2 regions of the Martinezella sp. CNPSo 3795 genome follow, and region 2 is predicted to be linked to the other one. Evidence: predicted binding sites of a transcription regulator. Region 2 holds the regulator's gene; the other holds the start of a gene.
What was found. Region 2 encodes PhoB, which activates phosphate uptake and scavenging genes when phosphate is short. Its sites were predicted from a motif close to TGTCATNNANCTGTCAT; they were not measured.
Positions count from the first base shown of each region.

Region 1: the regulator PhoB is predicted to act here: its motif matches at 1,323-1,339, upstream of phnF (phosphonate metabolism transcriptional regulator PhnF).

Region 1 is NZ_JBXSOQ010000001.1:125,616-133,066, reverse strand. Features, by position in the region: gene AC13QY_RS00650 (extracellular solute-binding protein) at 1-1,139, opposite strand, end outside; gene phnF (phosphonate metabolism transcriptional regulator PhnF) at 1,362-2,120, shown strand; gene AC13QY_RS00640 (class I SAM-dependent methyltransferase) at 2,221-3,042, shown strand; gene AC13QY_RS00635 (acyltransferase family protein) at 3,173-4,339, shown strand; gene AC13QY_RS00630 (FUSC family protein) at 4,345-6,294, opposite strand; gene AC13QY_RS00625 (LysR family transcriptional regulator) at 6,460-7,362, shown strand; gene AC13QY_RS00620 (cation diffusion facilitator family transporter) at 7,370-7,451, opposite strand, start outside.
Region 2 is NZ_JBXSOQ010000005.1:118,863-126,313, reverse strand. Features, by position in the region: gene AC13QY_RS16230 (substrate-binding domain-containing protein) at 1-314, shown strand, start outside; gene pstC (phosphate ABC transporter permease subunit PstC) at 377-1,858, shown strand; gene pstA (phosphate ABC transporter permease PstA) at 1,855-3,189, shown strand; gene pstB (phosphate ABC transporter ATP-binding protein PstB) at 3,205-4,020, shown strand; gene phoU (phosphate signaling complex protein PhoU) at 4,071-4,784, shown strand; gene phoB (phosphate regulon transcriptional regulator PhoB) at 4,816-5,499, shown strand; gene AC13QY_RS16200 (GcrA family cell cycle regulator) at 5,589-6,116, opposite strand; gene AC13QY_RS16195 (aspartate aminotransferase family protein) at 6,541-7,451, shown strand, end outside.

The sequences.
Region 1 (7,451 bases), on a different contig from region 2:
CCTTCGAGGCCGCGCTTGCCGGGCCAGATCGTCTCTGCGGTCAGGCCATCGCCGAGCTGAGCCGCCGCCGGCTTCATGAACTCGTTGATGAGCGGAATGTCGTGCGTCGAGGTGTTGAGGTAGCCGGTCTGAGACCAAAGCGTCTGGCCTTCCTTCGATGCGCAGAATTCGAGGAAGGCTAGAGCGGCCTCCGCCTGTTCCTTGTTACGCGTGTAAATGGCAAGGAAATTGCCGCCGCTGTTCATCTTGCGCTGATGTCCCGGAAGCCCCGGGAATTTGGTCGTGACAGCCTTTGCCGCACCGAAGGGGAAGGTGACGGCGGCGGTCGAGCTGGTTGTGCAAATCGCAAGTGCGCCGGACTGAAACGCGGCCGTCTGCTCCTTGTCGCTGACGGGAAGCCAAAGCCCTTCATGGGCCGGGGCGCAATATTCGGTCATGCCGGCGATGGCTTCCGCGCTGTTTAGGGCCAACTTGCCATCGGGATCGATGATGAAGCCGCCGGCATTCTGGATGAAGGACTGGCTCGTCCATTCGTTGTTGGAGAGGGAGATCGGTGAGCGATAGGTCGGATGCTTGCCTTTCAGGGCCGCATCGAGCTTGCGGGCGCCTTCGTAGAGCCACTTGGTATCAGGCGTTTCCGGCAGATTGGGATCGAGGCCGGCAGCCTTCCACATGTCGCTGTTGATATAGGTTATCGGCGTTGACATCGCCCAGGGAAGACCGATGACGGCGCCGTCGATGCTGACCAGTGGTAGGACCGACGGGCGGAAATTGGCGAGGATTGCCTCTGCCTTTGCGGAATTGATCTCGCGAAGGTCGCGGGCGCCGAGCGTGCGCTTGGCGAAATAGCCGAACTTCCAGCCGGTGATCATCATGGCCGGCGGACGGCCAGCGGCGACGCTCGCGACCGCCTTGGCGGTCACGGCCTCATAGTCGCCGTCGAAACGGTTGGTAACGGTTATGCCGAGCTGCTTAGCATTGAAAGCGTCGACAACCTTCTGGAACGGCTTGTCGGAGCCCCAGGTGCTCGAAATCTCGATAGCCGCGTCGGCGGACCGGGCCTTGCCGGTCATAGCGATTGATGTGCCGATGACTGCGGTCGTGCCCGCGATAAATTGACGACGATCAAGTCTTACCATCTTATCCTCAATATCCGAATGATTAATAAAACATTCGGATATTTACCTAACGATGGCGAGTGACACCCATATGAAGGAAAGCGTGGCTAAGCGCTAAAGCTCGAGGGTAAAATTGACTTTGGCTGCTGTTTGTTGGATTTCCGATATCGGGCACAGATTGAAAATCGATGCTGTAGCCGATATATGACATTCGAATGACATGGTTGAATTCGGAAGGCAGGCATGGAGAAGAAATTGCTGCACGGGCAATGGCAACAGGTCGAGAGCGATATTGCGGAGGATATCCTGACCGGTCGCCTGTCACCAAAGGCGCAGCTTCCGACGGAATCCGACCTGATGGAACGTTTCGGCGTCGGACGGCACACCATACGGCGCGCCATTTCCCGTCTCGAAAGCCGGGGGCTCGTGCTGGTCGAGCAGGGGCGCGGAACCTTCGTCAGGGATAGTCGCCTCGACTATCGCCTGTCCGAACGCACGCGCTTTTCCCAGAACCTGCTCGATCAAGGCAGAGAACCGCTCGGTCAGGCCATTCATGAGGAGGTTGTCCCGGCTTCGGAATTGATCGCAGAGGCTTTGCGGCTTCCACTTGGTGAGCCGGTTTATCATATTGTCCGCCGCGGCTTTGCCGACGAGGAGCCGATCAACTATTCGCATGCTTACTATCCGGTGCGCCGTTTTCCAGGTTTCGACGAGGCGCGGCGCAGCGGGCGAAGCGTCACCGTCATTCTGGCCGAATACGGCATCCCCGACTATATCCGCCTGCGCACGGATATCGTCGTCCGTCTGCCGACAAGCGAAGAGGCGAAACAGCTCTGCCAGTCCATGTCTCAGCCGGTGGCTGTGTCGAGAAAGGTGGATGTCGATCTCAAGGGCACGCCGATTTCCTATTCGGAATCCGTCTGGCCGGGCGAGCGCGTGCAATTCTCCATCGACAACACCAGCCAGCTTCTGGACGTGCTTGCGCGCGGTGACGCGGGCTGAATAGACCGGTTCTGTGCGATTGGGTCTCTTCAGAGCTGAATGACGCGTCTGCTGCGATATGCTAGTATCGGGCTTTCTCAGGCGCGCAGCGGGTGATGCGATGTTGGAAGCAGACAAGCTATTCGCTGGCTCGATTCCGGAAAATTACGACCGCCATATGGTGCCGTTGATTTTCGAGCCTTATGCGGCAGATATAGCCCAGCGAGCAGCGTCCTTGCGGCCCGACGCAGTGTTGGAAATCGCTGCAGGCACCGGCGTTGTCACCCGCGCATTGGCGCCGAAATTATCCCCCGGTGCAAACTACGTCGTCACCGACCTCAACCAGCCGATGCTCGATTACGCCGCTTCGCGGCAGGCTCCCGACAGCCGCATCACATGGCAGCAGGCGGATGCCCAGTCGTTGCCCTTCGAAAATGCATCCTTCGATCTCGTCTTTTGCCAGTTCGGCGCCATGTTTTTTCCGGACCGTATCTCGGCCTACCGCCAGGCAAAGCGCGTTCTGAAGCCCGGTGGGCATTTCCTCTTCAACGTCTGGGACCGCATCGAAGAGAACATATTCGCGGATGATGTCACGAACGCGCTTGCCCGGATTTTTCCCAACGATCCGCCACGCTTTCTGGCGCGCACTCCGCATGGCTATCACGATGTGGATCGGATTCGCGGCGATCTCGAGAACGCTGGTTTCTCCGAAATTGCGATTGAAACGAGGGCCGAGCAAAGCCGGGCATCTTCGCCGCGTCTTCCGGCCGTAGCTTATTGTCAGGGAACTCTGCTCCGTAACGAAATCGAAGCCAGAGAAGCGGAGAAGCTGCAGGCTGCGACCGACTATGTCGCCGCCGCAATCGAAGCCAGACACGGTAGCGGCGAAGTTGCTGCTAAAATTCAGGCACATATCATCCTGGCGACGGCTTATCCTGCCTAACGTCTGAAATATTAACTGAAGAATAACTATAATCTAAAGCAGGGCTGCCGATTTATGCATGCGGCGACGAGTTATTATATTGTCGTGGATACCAAATGGAGATCCAGGGCAATATTCGCTGAGCTTTCCGGTGAGGTTTTATAAGGAAATACCTGAGGGACGAGATGCGGGCGGCAACGCCGGCAAATCCGCTCATATGCTCTTGAACCTTCAGGTGCTGCGCGCGCTCGCAGCCTCTTCCGTGGTCATCGCCCATGCTCTGCACGAAACAGAGATCCTTGCAGCAGCGACAGGACGTGCAGCGGTCGATGGCTCTGCCTGGAATCTCGGTTTCGGCGTCGACATCTTCTTCGTTCTTTCCGGCTTCATCATGACCCACACTGCAGCATCGGAGTTCGGCAAGAGCGGCGCTCCGCTGCATTTTTTTTTACGGCGTTGCGCTCGTGTCGTCCCCCTCTATTGGCTTTTGACGAGTATCATGCTGCTTGGCGCGCTCGCGGCACCCTCGCTGCTCGTCGTTCCCGTCGGCTCCATATCCCATGTTCTCGCCTCCTATTTCTTCATTCCGTCCGGGCGTGGCGTGGGGGAGATCAGGCCGGTGCTCGCGCTTGGCTGGACTCTGAATTACGAGATGCTGTTCTATGTGTTCTTCGCACTGGCGCTCCTTTTGCCGATAAGGGTGGGGGTCATCTGGCTGTCGGTGCTCATGGTCGGCATGGCGCTCGTCGGAAATCTCGTTGACCCCAGCCATGTCCAGATAGCATTCTGGACGAGCCCGATCATTCTGGAGTTCCTGTTTGGCGTCTATGTCGCTCTGATTTTCCGCAGCGGCGTGAGGATCGGCAAGGGTATTGCGTTCGGGCTCGTGGCCATAGGGCTTCTTGGCTTCGTTCATGTCTCCACGCTTTGGAACGATGCGGCCTTGCCGCAATTCCTGCGAAGCGGTTTGCCTGCGGCTCTGTTCGTTCTTGCGGCCGCAATCGGTCCTGTTTTGCCTCATAAGAGACCTGTACTCTGGAGTGTCGCTTTGGGAGATGCCTCCTATAGCCTCTACCTCGCCCATCCCTTTATCCTGCGACCCATGCGAGCCATTTGGGCGAAAGTGATCGGAGGGGCTCTGCCGCTTGGTTTGTTCGCTGGCTTCTCGACGCTCGCTGCTGCCCTGCTTGCCCTGGCGCTCTTCAGAGGTATCGAGAAGCCGCTTACGCGCCGCGTGCAGAGCGTCGTGCTCGGCTCGGCACGGCGCAAGCGGATATCGGCTGGGGCGCTCCCGGCAGCGGATACCGAGAGTGCCTGACGCTTTCAGGCGGTTCGCTTTTGGCGAAGGTAATCGACGTGGTTCAATGCCGCCGAGGCGATCGTGTCGAGCTGGGTCGCAGCACGGATCAGCGTGTGGCGGGTCGAGATGTCGGGCTTGCTGATCCAGTAGGAAAGATGTTGGGCGGCCGCGCGCGAGACTTTTGCAAGACGAGCCGGATCGCCGCGGCCGAGCTGACGCAGCACGACGTTCAGTGGTTTGGCAAGATGAGGGTGCTCTCTTGCCAGTTCGGCGAGCGTGATCGCAGCCTCGCCGATCGCAAGCGCGGCAAGCATTCCCCTTAGGTCGTCTTCCGCCTGTTTCTCGGGAACGCCGGCATTCGCTGCGGCCTGGCCCGCCAGGCGGTCGGCCGTCCTGCTCAGCCAATGCTCTCTCGTCCAATGGCCCGGAGACCGGCCGATATCCGCCAGATCGCGCAGCGTGGCGCGTTGCAGGCGCTGCCGCTTTGCCGGCAGGTTGGATGGAAAGAGCAGCGTGAAGACGAGTACGCCCGATCCCACACCAAGGATCAGCGCTAGGGCACCGTTCATGAAAGAAGCCGCATCGGCACGGCTGGTATTATCTGGGCCGACCAGATCCAGAAACAGAAAGGCAAAGCTCGTTGCCAGGGCGGCAGTGCGGACGTTGCGCATGGCAAGCCCGGTTGCAAACATGATGATGCCGATGACCATGGCCAGTTCGGTAAAGTCCGACAGCATCGGCAGGATGGCGAAATTGCAGATCGCTGCCGCAATCACCGCGACGAGCCCGCCCTTGAGGAAACCCATTCCGCCGACCACCGGATTGGGCCGGGTGGCAAACAGGGCGCAGATGACACCGAGAATGACAATGAAGCTCGGGCCGGATGGCCAGGCGGTTGCGATCCAGAACCAGGATCCGATGACGATGGCGACGAAGGTGCGAATACCGTTTTGAACTGCGTCGCGATGATCGACGTGGAAGGAGAGCCTTAGCCTTGAGGAGGGGGCTTTCTCGTCCGAAAACAGGGCCTGGCGCGTGAGTGCGCCATGGGCGGCTTCAAGCAGCCTGTCGAGGTGATCCAGGATCAGAAGCCGAGGCGGGATCGCATGATCGGAGTCAACAGTAGTTTCGGAGAGTGCAATCTGAACATCTGCCCGCAATGCGGCAATGATATTGGGAGCGACCGGTGATGCCGAGCCGATAGCGTCGAGTGCCATAGCTGCTTTCTCGACGAGAGGTTCATCGAGATCCGGTCGCTCCGCGAGATGCTCGCGCAGAGACTGGGCGATCGCCATCTGGGTCAGCATTGCGACTGCGGCGCCGCGTAGATGGCCCAAACGGCTGCGTACGGAACGGGAGCTTGCGGCGGCATATTCTGCAGCGGCATCCAGTTCCAACGCGCCCGTCAGTAGCCCTCGGAAACCCGAAGTGTTGCTCTGGCCGCGCAATGCGCGCGCGCAGAGATCGGAGACCTGGCGGAGATATGTTGTCAGGCGGTTCTGGGTCTCCTGCAGCGGCGTGCCAGGCGCGAAGACGGTGGTGAAAACCGCTTCCGTCATGATCCCCAGGGCGATGTAGATTACCCGTGCCACCGCAATGTCGAAGACCTCCAGCGGCGAACCGATGGAATCGAATGCGACGATAGCCGCGGTGTATCCTGCCAACACGGCACCGTAGGCGCGAAAATTGCGCAAGCCGGTGGCGAGCGCCGTGCACAGTCCCAGCCATAGGGCGAGCGACAGAATGAACAGCTCCGGCGCCTGCATGAAAAGCGCGACCATGGCCACCGCGGCAACGGCCCCGATGATCGTGCCCAAAATTCTGTATTGGCCTTTTGAAAGGCTCATGCCGCGGTTGGATTGAGCAACGATCCAGACCGTCATCGGCGCCCATTTCGGATCGTCGAGATTGAGCAGGAAGGCGATGTAGAGCGCTACGAGCGAGGCTGCGGTCGTTCGTAGCGCGAAACCCACTGCCGGTCGCGTCAACCACGGTGGCAACGCAAGCCCATGTGCCAAGGAGCTGAATAGTCGTGCTGAGTTGAGAGGTGCCACGGTCATGCGCGTAGCCATAACGGTATGGACGAATAAGGATAATGGCGTAAATTCAGGATATATTGTTGCTGAAAACGGTAGAATATGGCCAGAGACCTCGAGAGCATTCGGATTTTTCTGCGCGTTGCGGAACGCGGCAGTTTCACCGCCGCCGCGACACAACTGCGGCTGCCTTTGACGAGCGTCAGCCGCCGCGTAAAACAGCTCGAGGACGATCTCGGCGTTCAATTGTTGTATCGCACGACCCGGCGTGTATCGGTCACGGATGCCGGGCGCGACTATTACGAGCGCTGCATCAGGGCAGAGGAGATCCTGGAGGAGGCGGACCAGACAGCACGCGCTGTGCGCATCGAGCCGCAGGGTATGCTGCGCGTCCTCATGCCCTATACCCTCGGCCTGAGTGTCGTGGAGCCAAGACTGGGCGAGTTTCGGCAGAACTATCAAAAGGTGCAGCTGGCCCTGACTTACGATAACTATCCCCTCGACCTCATCGAGCACGGCTTCGACGTGGCATTGCGAACGGGGCCGCTCTCCGATTCCGGCTATTCTGTGCGCACGCTCGGTCGGTCTCGCGCCCACCTAGCCGCAAGCCCCGCCTATCTCGACAGGTTCGGCCGACCGGAACGTCCACAGGATCTCAGAGAGCATGCCGTGATGATGATGGGCGCCGGCACATCTTTGGCGACGGTGCGCTTGCTCGACGAAGCCAGCAATGTGGCCGAGGTCATCGTCAAGCCGATCCTGATGTCGAACGAGGTAACCACCATCATCCGCCAGGCCGTTGCCGGTGCAGGCATAGCGCTGGTATCGCCTCAACTGGCCGCGCAGCACTTTGCGCGCGGCGAACTCGAAGCGGTTCTCCCGCAATGGCAGCGAGCCGATGATATCGAGCTCAACGCACTCTTTCCAAGACGCGCTACGTCGGATCGAAAGGTGCGCAGTTTCGTCGATTTTCTCGCCGAAGTGTTCAAGGATTGGCGGGGGTAGCGGCTGCTCAATCCGCCCATTCCGGATCCGTCGTAAAAGCGATCGTCAGCCAGCGGTCCGGCCCTTCGTCGCCGATCGCTTCACCGATT
Region 2 (7,451 bases):
ATGGCATCGGTGTGTTCGGCCTGTATTTCTTCCAGAACAACGCCGACAAGCTGAAGGTCGCCACCGTCAGCGGCATCGTACCCTCGGGCCAGACGATCGCCGATGGCACCTATCCGGTATCGCGACCGCTGTTCTTCTACGTCAAGAAAGCCCATCTGGGTGTCGTCCCGGGGCTCAAGGAATATGTCGATTTCTTCACGAGCGATCAGATGATCGGACCGGACGGCCCGCTGGCGGAATATGGCCTCGTGCCGGCGCCGGATGCTGAGCGCGACCAGATCCGCAAGGACTTCGCGGGCGGGAAGATCATGTGACTGCTGAAGGGTCGGGCACCGGTGCGGCTTTCCGCTGCCCCGGGGTTCGCCGGGGAATGGGAATGAGTGTATCGCTGCTGCTGCTCTGCTTGTCGGTCTTCGGCGCCTCCGCTTTCGTGCTGGGGCGGGTGAGGGCGGCCGCGCTGTCGGGCGGCAGGTCTTCGTCCATGCATTCCCGGCTCGGCTATCACGGTGCCTATGCCGCCATATGGGCGGTACTTCCGCCCCTGGCGCTCATCTGCGCCTGGCTGATCGTCAGTCCCATCGTCATCGACCGCCTGGTGACCAAATCCTTTCCCGAGGAGGTTCAGTCTCTGCCGCCGGCTGAGCTCAATCTCAGCTACGGCATGGTGCGCAGCATCGCCCGCGGCATGCGCATGCTCGATAGCCAGGAGCTTGCCGATGTCGATGGCGGCAAGGCCGATCTTCAGTTGCTGCTGGCGCAGAAGGGCGTTCCACTCGCCGTACGCCCCACGGGCTACATGATCGAGGCCGCGAATAGATATAATGGCATGCGCGAATTGAGCCGCATGGTCATGGCGGCGGCGGCGATCGTCCTGTCGTTGCTTTGCGCGGCCCATGGCCTTCACGCGATTGCGCCGCGTTTTCGCGCCCGCAACCGGGTCGAGCAAGTCATCCTCGGAGCCCTGATCGTTGCCTCCTCCATCGCGGTGCTGACAACGGTCGGCATCGTCGTTTCCATGCTTTCGGAAGCGGCGCGTTTCTTCAGTATGGTGCCGGCCAGCGAGTTCTTCTTCGGTACCGTCTGGGACCCGCGCTTCACCGGCGCCGGCGCGCAGACCTCGGGCACCTTCGGTCTGATCCCGCTCCTGGCAGGTACGGTCTATATCGGCTTCGTCGCCATGCTCTTTGCCGTGCCTATCGGCCTGTTCGCCGCGATCTACATGGCCGAATATGCCTCGGCTCGCGTTCGCTCCATCGCCAAGCCGATGCTGGAGGTTCTGGCCGGCATTCCAACGATCGTCTACGGCTTCTTCGCCCTTGTCACAGTCGGCCCCTTCCTGCGCGATATCTCCGCCGAGATCGACGGGCTTATGACCGGAAACTACAGAAGCTTCATCGAGGCGCAGAGCGTTTTGACGGCTGGCTTCGTCATGGGCGTTATGCTCATCCCTTACGTCTCCTCGCTGTCGGACGATATCATCATGGCCGTGCCGCGGTCGCTGCGCGACGGCTCGCTCGGCCTCGGCGCCACCCGCTCGGAAACGGTCAAGCGCGTCCTGCTGCCGGCCGCTCTTCCCGGCATCGTCGGCGCGCTGCTGATGACCGCGTCGCGGGCGATCGGCGAAACCATGATCGTGGTGCTGGCCGCAGGCGTTGCCGCGCGCATGCAGCTCGATCCCTTCGAGCCGATGACGACGGTCACGGTGAAGATCGTCAATCAGCTGACCGGCGATCTGGAATTCACCTCGCCGCAGACGCTCGTCGCCTTCGCCCTCGGCATCACGCTGTTCTGCCTGACGCTGTGCCTCAACGTCTATGCGCTCTACATTGTCCGTCGATACAGGGAGCAATACGAATGAGCGGCGTCGTATCTTCCTCTCAGCTCAACATGCCGCGCGGTCTGACGCCGGGTGCGTCTGTGCACCGAGATATCGGCATCAAGCGGCGCTATGCCGCCGAGCGTCGCTTTCGCGCCTATGGGATGACCGCCGTCATCTTCGGTCTCGTCTTCCTTATCATCCTGGTCTCGACCGTGGTCCGCACTGGTTATACCGCCTTTGTCCAGACTTCGATCACCTTGCCGATCGAATTCACCGAGAAGGTAATCGACCCGACGGGTAAGCGCATGAACGATCCGAAGGTGCTGATCGCTGCCAATTACCCCGTACTGGTGCGCGATGCGTTGGTGAAAGCGCTTGGCATCGATCCGGCCAATCGCACGCTTGTACGCGAGGCGATGGCGATGGTGTCGGACAGCGCCAGGATCGTGTTGCGCGACAGAGTCGTTGCCAACCCCTCTATCATAGGGACGACACAGAGCGTCACATTCCGGGCCAGCGCCAACATCGATTCCGCCAACAAGGGGCAGATCGATCTGACCGTCAGCGAGAAGGATCGCAAGATTTCCAACCGCCAGGTCGCATGGATGAAGCAACTCAGCGAAAGCGGCGCGCTTCATAAGGCCTTCAACAGCGGTCTCTTTCTGTCGGGCAATTCGAGCCGGCCGGAAGCCGCCGGGCTTGGTGTCGCGCTGATCGGCTCGCTCTACCTGATGCTGACCGTTCTCGTACTTGCCTTGCCGGTCGGCGTTGCCGCCTCGATCTATCTGGAAGAGTTCGCACCGAAGAACCGGCTGACGGATCTGATCGAGGTCAACATCAACAATCTCGCTGCTGTCCCCTCGATCGTCTATGGCCTGCTGGGTCTCTCGGTCTTCATCAACATGATGGGGCTGCCGCGCTCGGCGTCGCTGGTCGGCGGCCTTGTACTGAGCCTGATGACGCTGCCGATGATCATCATCGCCACGCGCTCCGCCTTGCGTGCAGTGCCGCCGTCGATCCGCAGCGCAGCGCTCGGTCTTGGCGCATCGCGCATGCAGATGGTCTTCCATCATGTTCTGCCGCTCGCGATGCCTGGCATTCTGACGGGCACGATCCTAGGGCTTGCCCATGCGCTCGGAGAGACCGCGCCACTGCTTCTGATCGGCATGGTCGCCTTCGTTGCCAATTATCCGGCATCGCCGCTCGATCCCTCGACGGCGCTGCCGGTGCAGATCTACATGTGGGCGAGCGAAGCCGAGCGGGCCTTCGTCGAAAGGACGTCCGGCGCCATCATCGTGCTCCTCTTCTTCCTCGTCGCGATGAACATCGGCGCCATCCTGCTGCGCCGCCGCTTCGAGCGGCGCTGGTAAGGGAGGGCGCACGAAATGAACATGATGACGGAAGCTGCCAGCGAAAGAGCCTTGGCCAAGAAGATGACGACGATCCCTTACAAGATGATCGGCCAGGACGTTTCTGTGTTCTACGGCGACAAGCGGGCGCTCTTCGACGTCAATCTGAAGATCCGCGCCAATACGGTCACGGCTCTGATCGGCCCTTCCGGCTGTGGCAAGTCCACCTTCCTGCGCTGCCTCAACCGCATGAACGATACGATCGAGACCTGCCGCGTCACCGGCAAGATCACGCTCGACGATCAGGATGTCTACGACGACAGCATCGACGTCGTGGAATTGCGCGCCCGCGTCGGCATGGTCTTCCAGAAGCCCAACCCGTTTCCGAAGTCGATCTACGAGAATGTCGCCTACGGCCCGCGCATCCATGGCCTGCATCGCTCGAAGGCCGATCTCGAGCATATCGTCGAAACCAGTCTGCAGAAGGCCGGTCTCTGGGGTGAGGTGAAGGATCGGCTCCATGACGCCGGCACGAGCCTGTCGGGCGGCCAGCAGCAGCGCCTCTGCATCGCGCGCGCCGTTGCGGTCAGCCCGGAGGTGATCCTGATGGACGAGCCGTGCTCTGCGCTCGATCCGATCGCAACCGCCAAGGTCGAGGATCTCATCCACGAGCTTCGGGAGAATTTCACCATCGTCATCGTGACGCATTCCATGCAGCAGGCCGCTCGTGTCTCGCAGCGTACCGCAATGTTCCATCTCGGCCACCTGGTCGAGGAGAACGACACCGATAAGATGTTCACCAATCCCGACGATTTCCGCACGCAGGATTACATCATGGGCCGTTTTGGTTGATGATGGCAGGCGCGCGGCTCCTTTCACACAGTTCACTTGAGGATAGAAAAATGGTCTCCACTCACATTCTCTCTGCCTATGACGAAGACCTGAAGTTTCTGACGCGCCGCATTGCCGAAATGGGCGGCCTGGCCGAGCAGATGGTTAGCGACAGCGTACGCGCTCTCGTCAACAGCGACGCGGCCCTGGCCCAGAAGGTCATCTCCGACGACGTCGTTCTCGACCATGCCGAGCGCGAAGTTGGTGACAAGGCGATCGTCACCATCGCTCGTCGTCAGCCGATGGCAGCGGACCTGCGCGAAATCATGGGCTCGATCCGCATCGCCTCCGATCTGGAGCGCGTCGGTGATCTCGGCAAGAATACCGCAAAGCGCGTCATCGCCGTTCAGGGCACGGGCGTGCCGCGTCGTCTCGCTCGTGGCATCGAACACCTCTCCGAACTGGCACTGAGCCAGCTCAAGGAAGTTCTTGATGTCTACGCCACCCGCTCGCCGGACAAAGCCGTGTCGATCCGCGAACGCGACGAGGAAATCGACGCCATGTACACCTCGCTCTTCCGCGAGATGCTGACCTACATGATGGAAGATCCGCGCAACATCACCACCTGCACGCATCTTCTCTTCTGCGCCAAGAACATCGAGCGCATCGGCGACCATGCCACCAACATCGCCGAGACGATCTATTACATGGCGACCGGTGCTCAGCCGGAAGGCGAGCGCCCGAAGGACGATACCGCCAACACCGTCGGCGCAGTGACGGAATAATCTGGAAGCGAAGAAAGGAGACCATAGGCGCATGGTTCCGAGAGTTGCTGTTGTAGAAGACGAGGAAGCGCTTAGCGTTCTGCTGCGCTACAATCTTGAGGCCGAAGGCTTCGAGGTCGACACGATCCTCAGAGGTGATGAGGCCGAGCTGCGTCTCCAGGAGCGCATCCCCGATCTCCTGATCCTCGACTGGATGCTCCCCGGCGTGTCCGGCATCGAGCTCTGCCGCCGGCTGCGTATGCGGCCGGAGACGGAGCGCTTGCCGATCATCATGCTGACGGCTCGCGGCGAGGAAAGCGAGCGCGTGCGCGGACTTTCGACCGGCGCGGACGATTACGTCGTCAAGCCGTTCTCGACGCCGGAGCTGATGGCCCGCGTCAAGGCGATGCTGCGGCGCGCCCGCCCGGAGGTTCTCTCCACGGTGCTGCGTTGCGGCGATATCGAGCTGGACCGCGAAACCCATCGCGTCCACCGCAAGAGCCGCGAAGTCCGGCTGGGGCCGACAGAATTCCGCCTGCTGGAGTTCCTGATGTCCTCGCCAGGCCGCGTCTTCTCGCGTTCGCAGCTGCTCGATGGCGTATGGGGGCACGATATCTACGTCGATGAACGCACGGTCGACGTCCATGTCGGCCGTCTGCGCAAGGCGCTCAATTTCTCCAATATGCAGGATGTCATCCGCACCGTTCGCGGCGCGGGCTATTCCATGGAAGCCTGAGCGGCTCGCCGCTCGGGTGTTACTAAATAGCGGCGGAAATAGAAAAACGGGCCTCGAGGGGCCCGTTTCTCTTTGTCTTGCGGTAACTTTCAGCCGTTGTTGCGACGGCGGTCATGCACCGGCTGGTAGGCCATGCGCTGATGATAGGTGCAGTAGGGGGACGAATCCGGGCTGTCATTGCCGCAGAAGTGGAAGTCGTCCTTCAGCGGGTCCCCGACCGGCCATTTGCAGGTGCGTTCCGTCAGCTCCGTCAGGCCGAGGCGGCGGGAGATCGGAACGACGACGTTCGATGCCGGGCGATACTGAATTTCATTGACGGAATCTATCTCGATCTCTTCCTTCAGCATGGTTGCACCCTGCTGGCGGGCGACCACGGTGCGGGTAGCGACGCGCGAGCCGTAGGTCGTTGCGCGGGGAGCCGCGGCACTGCGCTTTGGCGTGCGCGTCGCGGTTGCCGTGCCGCCCGCCTTCGCTCGGCCAGGAAGGTTCAGGCGGTGCACCTTGCCGATAACGGCATTACGGCTCACGCCACCGAGCTGCGCAGCGATCTGGCTGGCGCTCAACCCTTCGGACCATAGCTTTTTCAGCTTCTCGACGCGTTCGTCTGTCCAATTCATGCCCTGTCTCCGCTGTCGCGTTTCCGATGGCAGAATCCCTCACCATTGCCTCGCATGGGAACGAGGCGCGAAACGCTCTAAAATTGTGGTGACTAGTTCCGCCGCATGCAGTCTAGCAATTGCTTTTTAACCTAGTGTGAGGCTGACTCCGTGACAAGAGTCGCGAGAATCTTGAGGAATCGATTTCGAGGTTTTCCCCAACTTGCTGCCTAGGCGTGGCATTTCTGCAATAGGCGCCGCCGAACCTATCTCTTTTGCCCGCAAGCGCTATCTCGCACCTGCTAAAACGCCAGTTTTGTTGACATCGCGATGCAAAACATCAATAGTGCCCGGGCCGCCGCAAGGCGGCATTTTTGATTTTTTCGGACCCGTTTCATCAAATCGAAGCGATCGGTCCTTAAAGTTGTGATCAGGAGATATGGCCATGGCCGAGACCACGCCGCTTTATGACACCTATATGCGCGCTCCGTTACGGTTCGAGCGAGGCGAGGGCGTCTGGCTGGTCACCGAAAATGGCGAGCGCTACCTCGATTTCGCAGCCGGCGTCGCGGTCAACTCGCTCGGTCACGCCCATCCTCATCTCGTCGCCGAATTGAAGGCCCAGGCCGACAAGGTCTGGCACCTGTCGAACCTCTACGAGGTGCCCGGTCAGGAGAAGCTGTCGAAGCGGCTGACGGAAGCGACCTTCGCCGACAAGGTATTCTTCACCAATTCGGGCGCCGAGGCACTGGAATGCGCCATCAAGACGGCGCGGCGCTATCAATTCGCCAAGGGGCATCCCGAAAAGTTCCACATCATCACCTTCGAGGGCGCCTTCCACGGCCGCACCATCGCGACCATCGCCGCAGGCGGCCAGGAGAAGTATATCGAGGGCTTCGGACCCAAGGCACCGGGTTTCGATCAGGTACAATTCGGCGATCTCGATGCCGTGCGCGCCGCCATCACGGATGCGACGGCCGGAATCCTGATCGAGCCGGTTCAGGGCGAGGGCGGCATCCGTCCGGCCACCAACGAATTCCTGCGCGGGCTGCGTGAGATCTGCGACGAACATGGCCTGCTGCTGATCCTCGACGAAGTACAGTGTGGCGTCGGCCGCACTGGCAAGCTCTTCGCCTATGAATGGGCCGGCATCAAGCCTGATATCATGGCTGTCGCCAAGGGCATCGGCGGCGGTTTCCCGCTCGGTGCATGCCTTGCGACGGCAGAAGCCGCCTCAGGCATGAAGGCAGGCACCCACGGTTCCACCTATGGCGGCAATCCGCTCGCCATGGCGGTCGGAAATGCCGTTCTCGATATCGTGCTTGCCGAAGGCTTCCTGCAGCATGTGCGCGATGT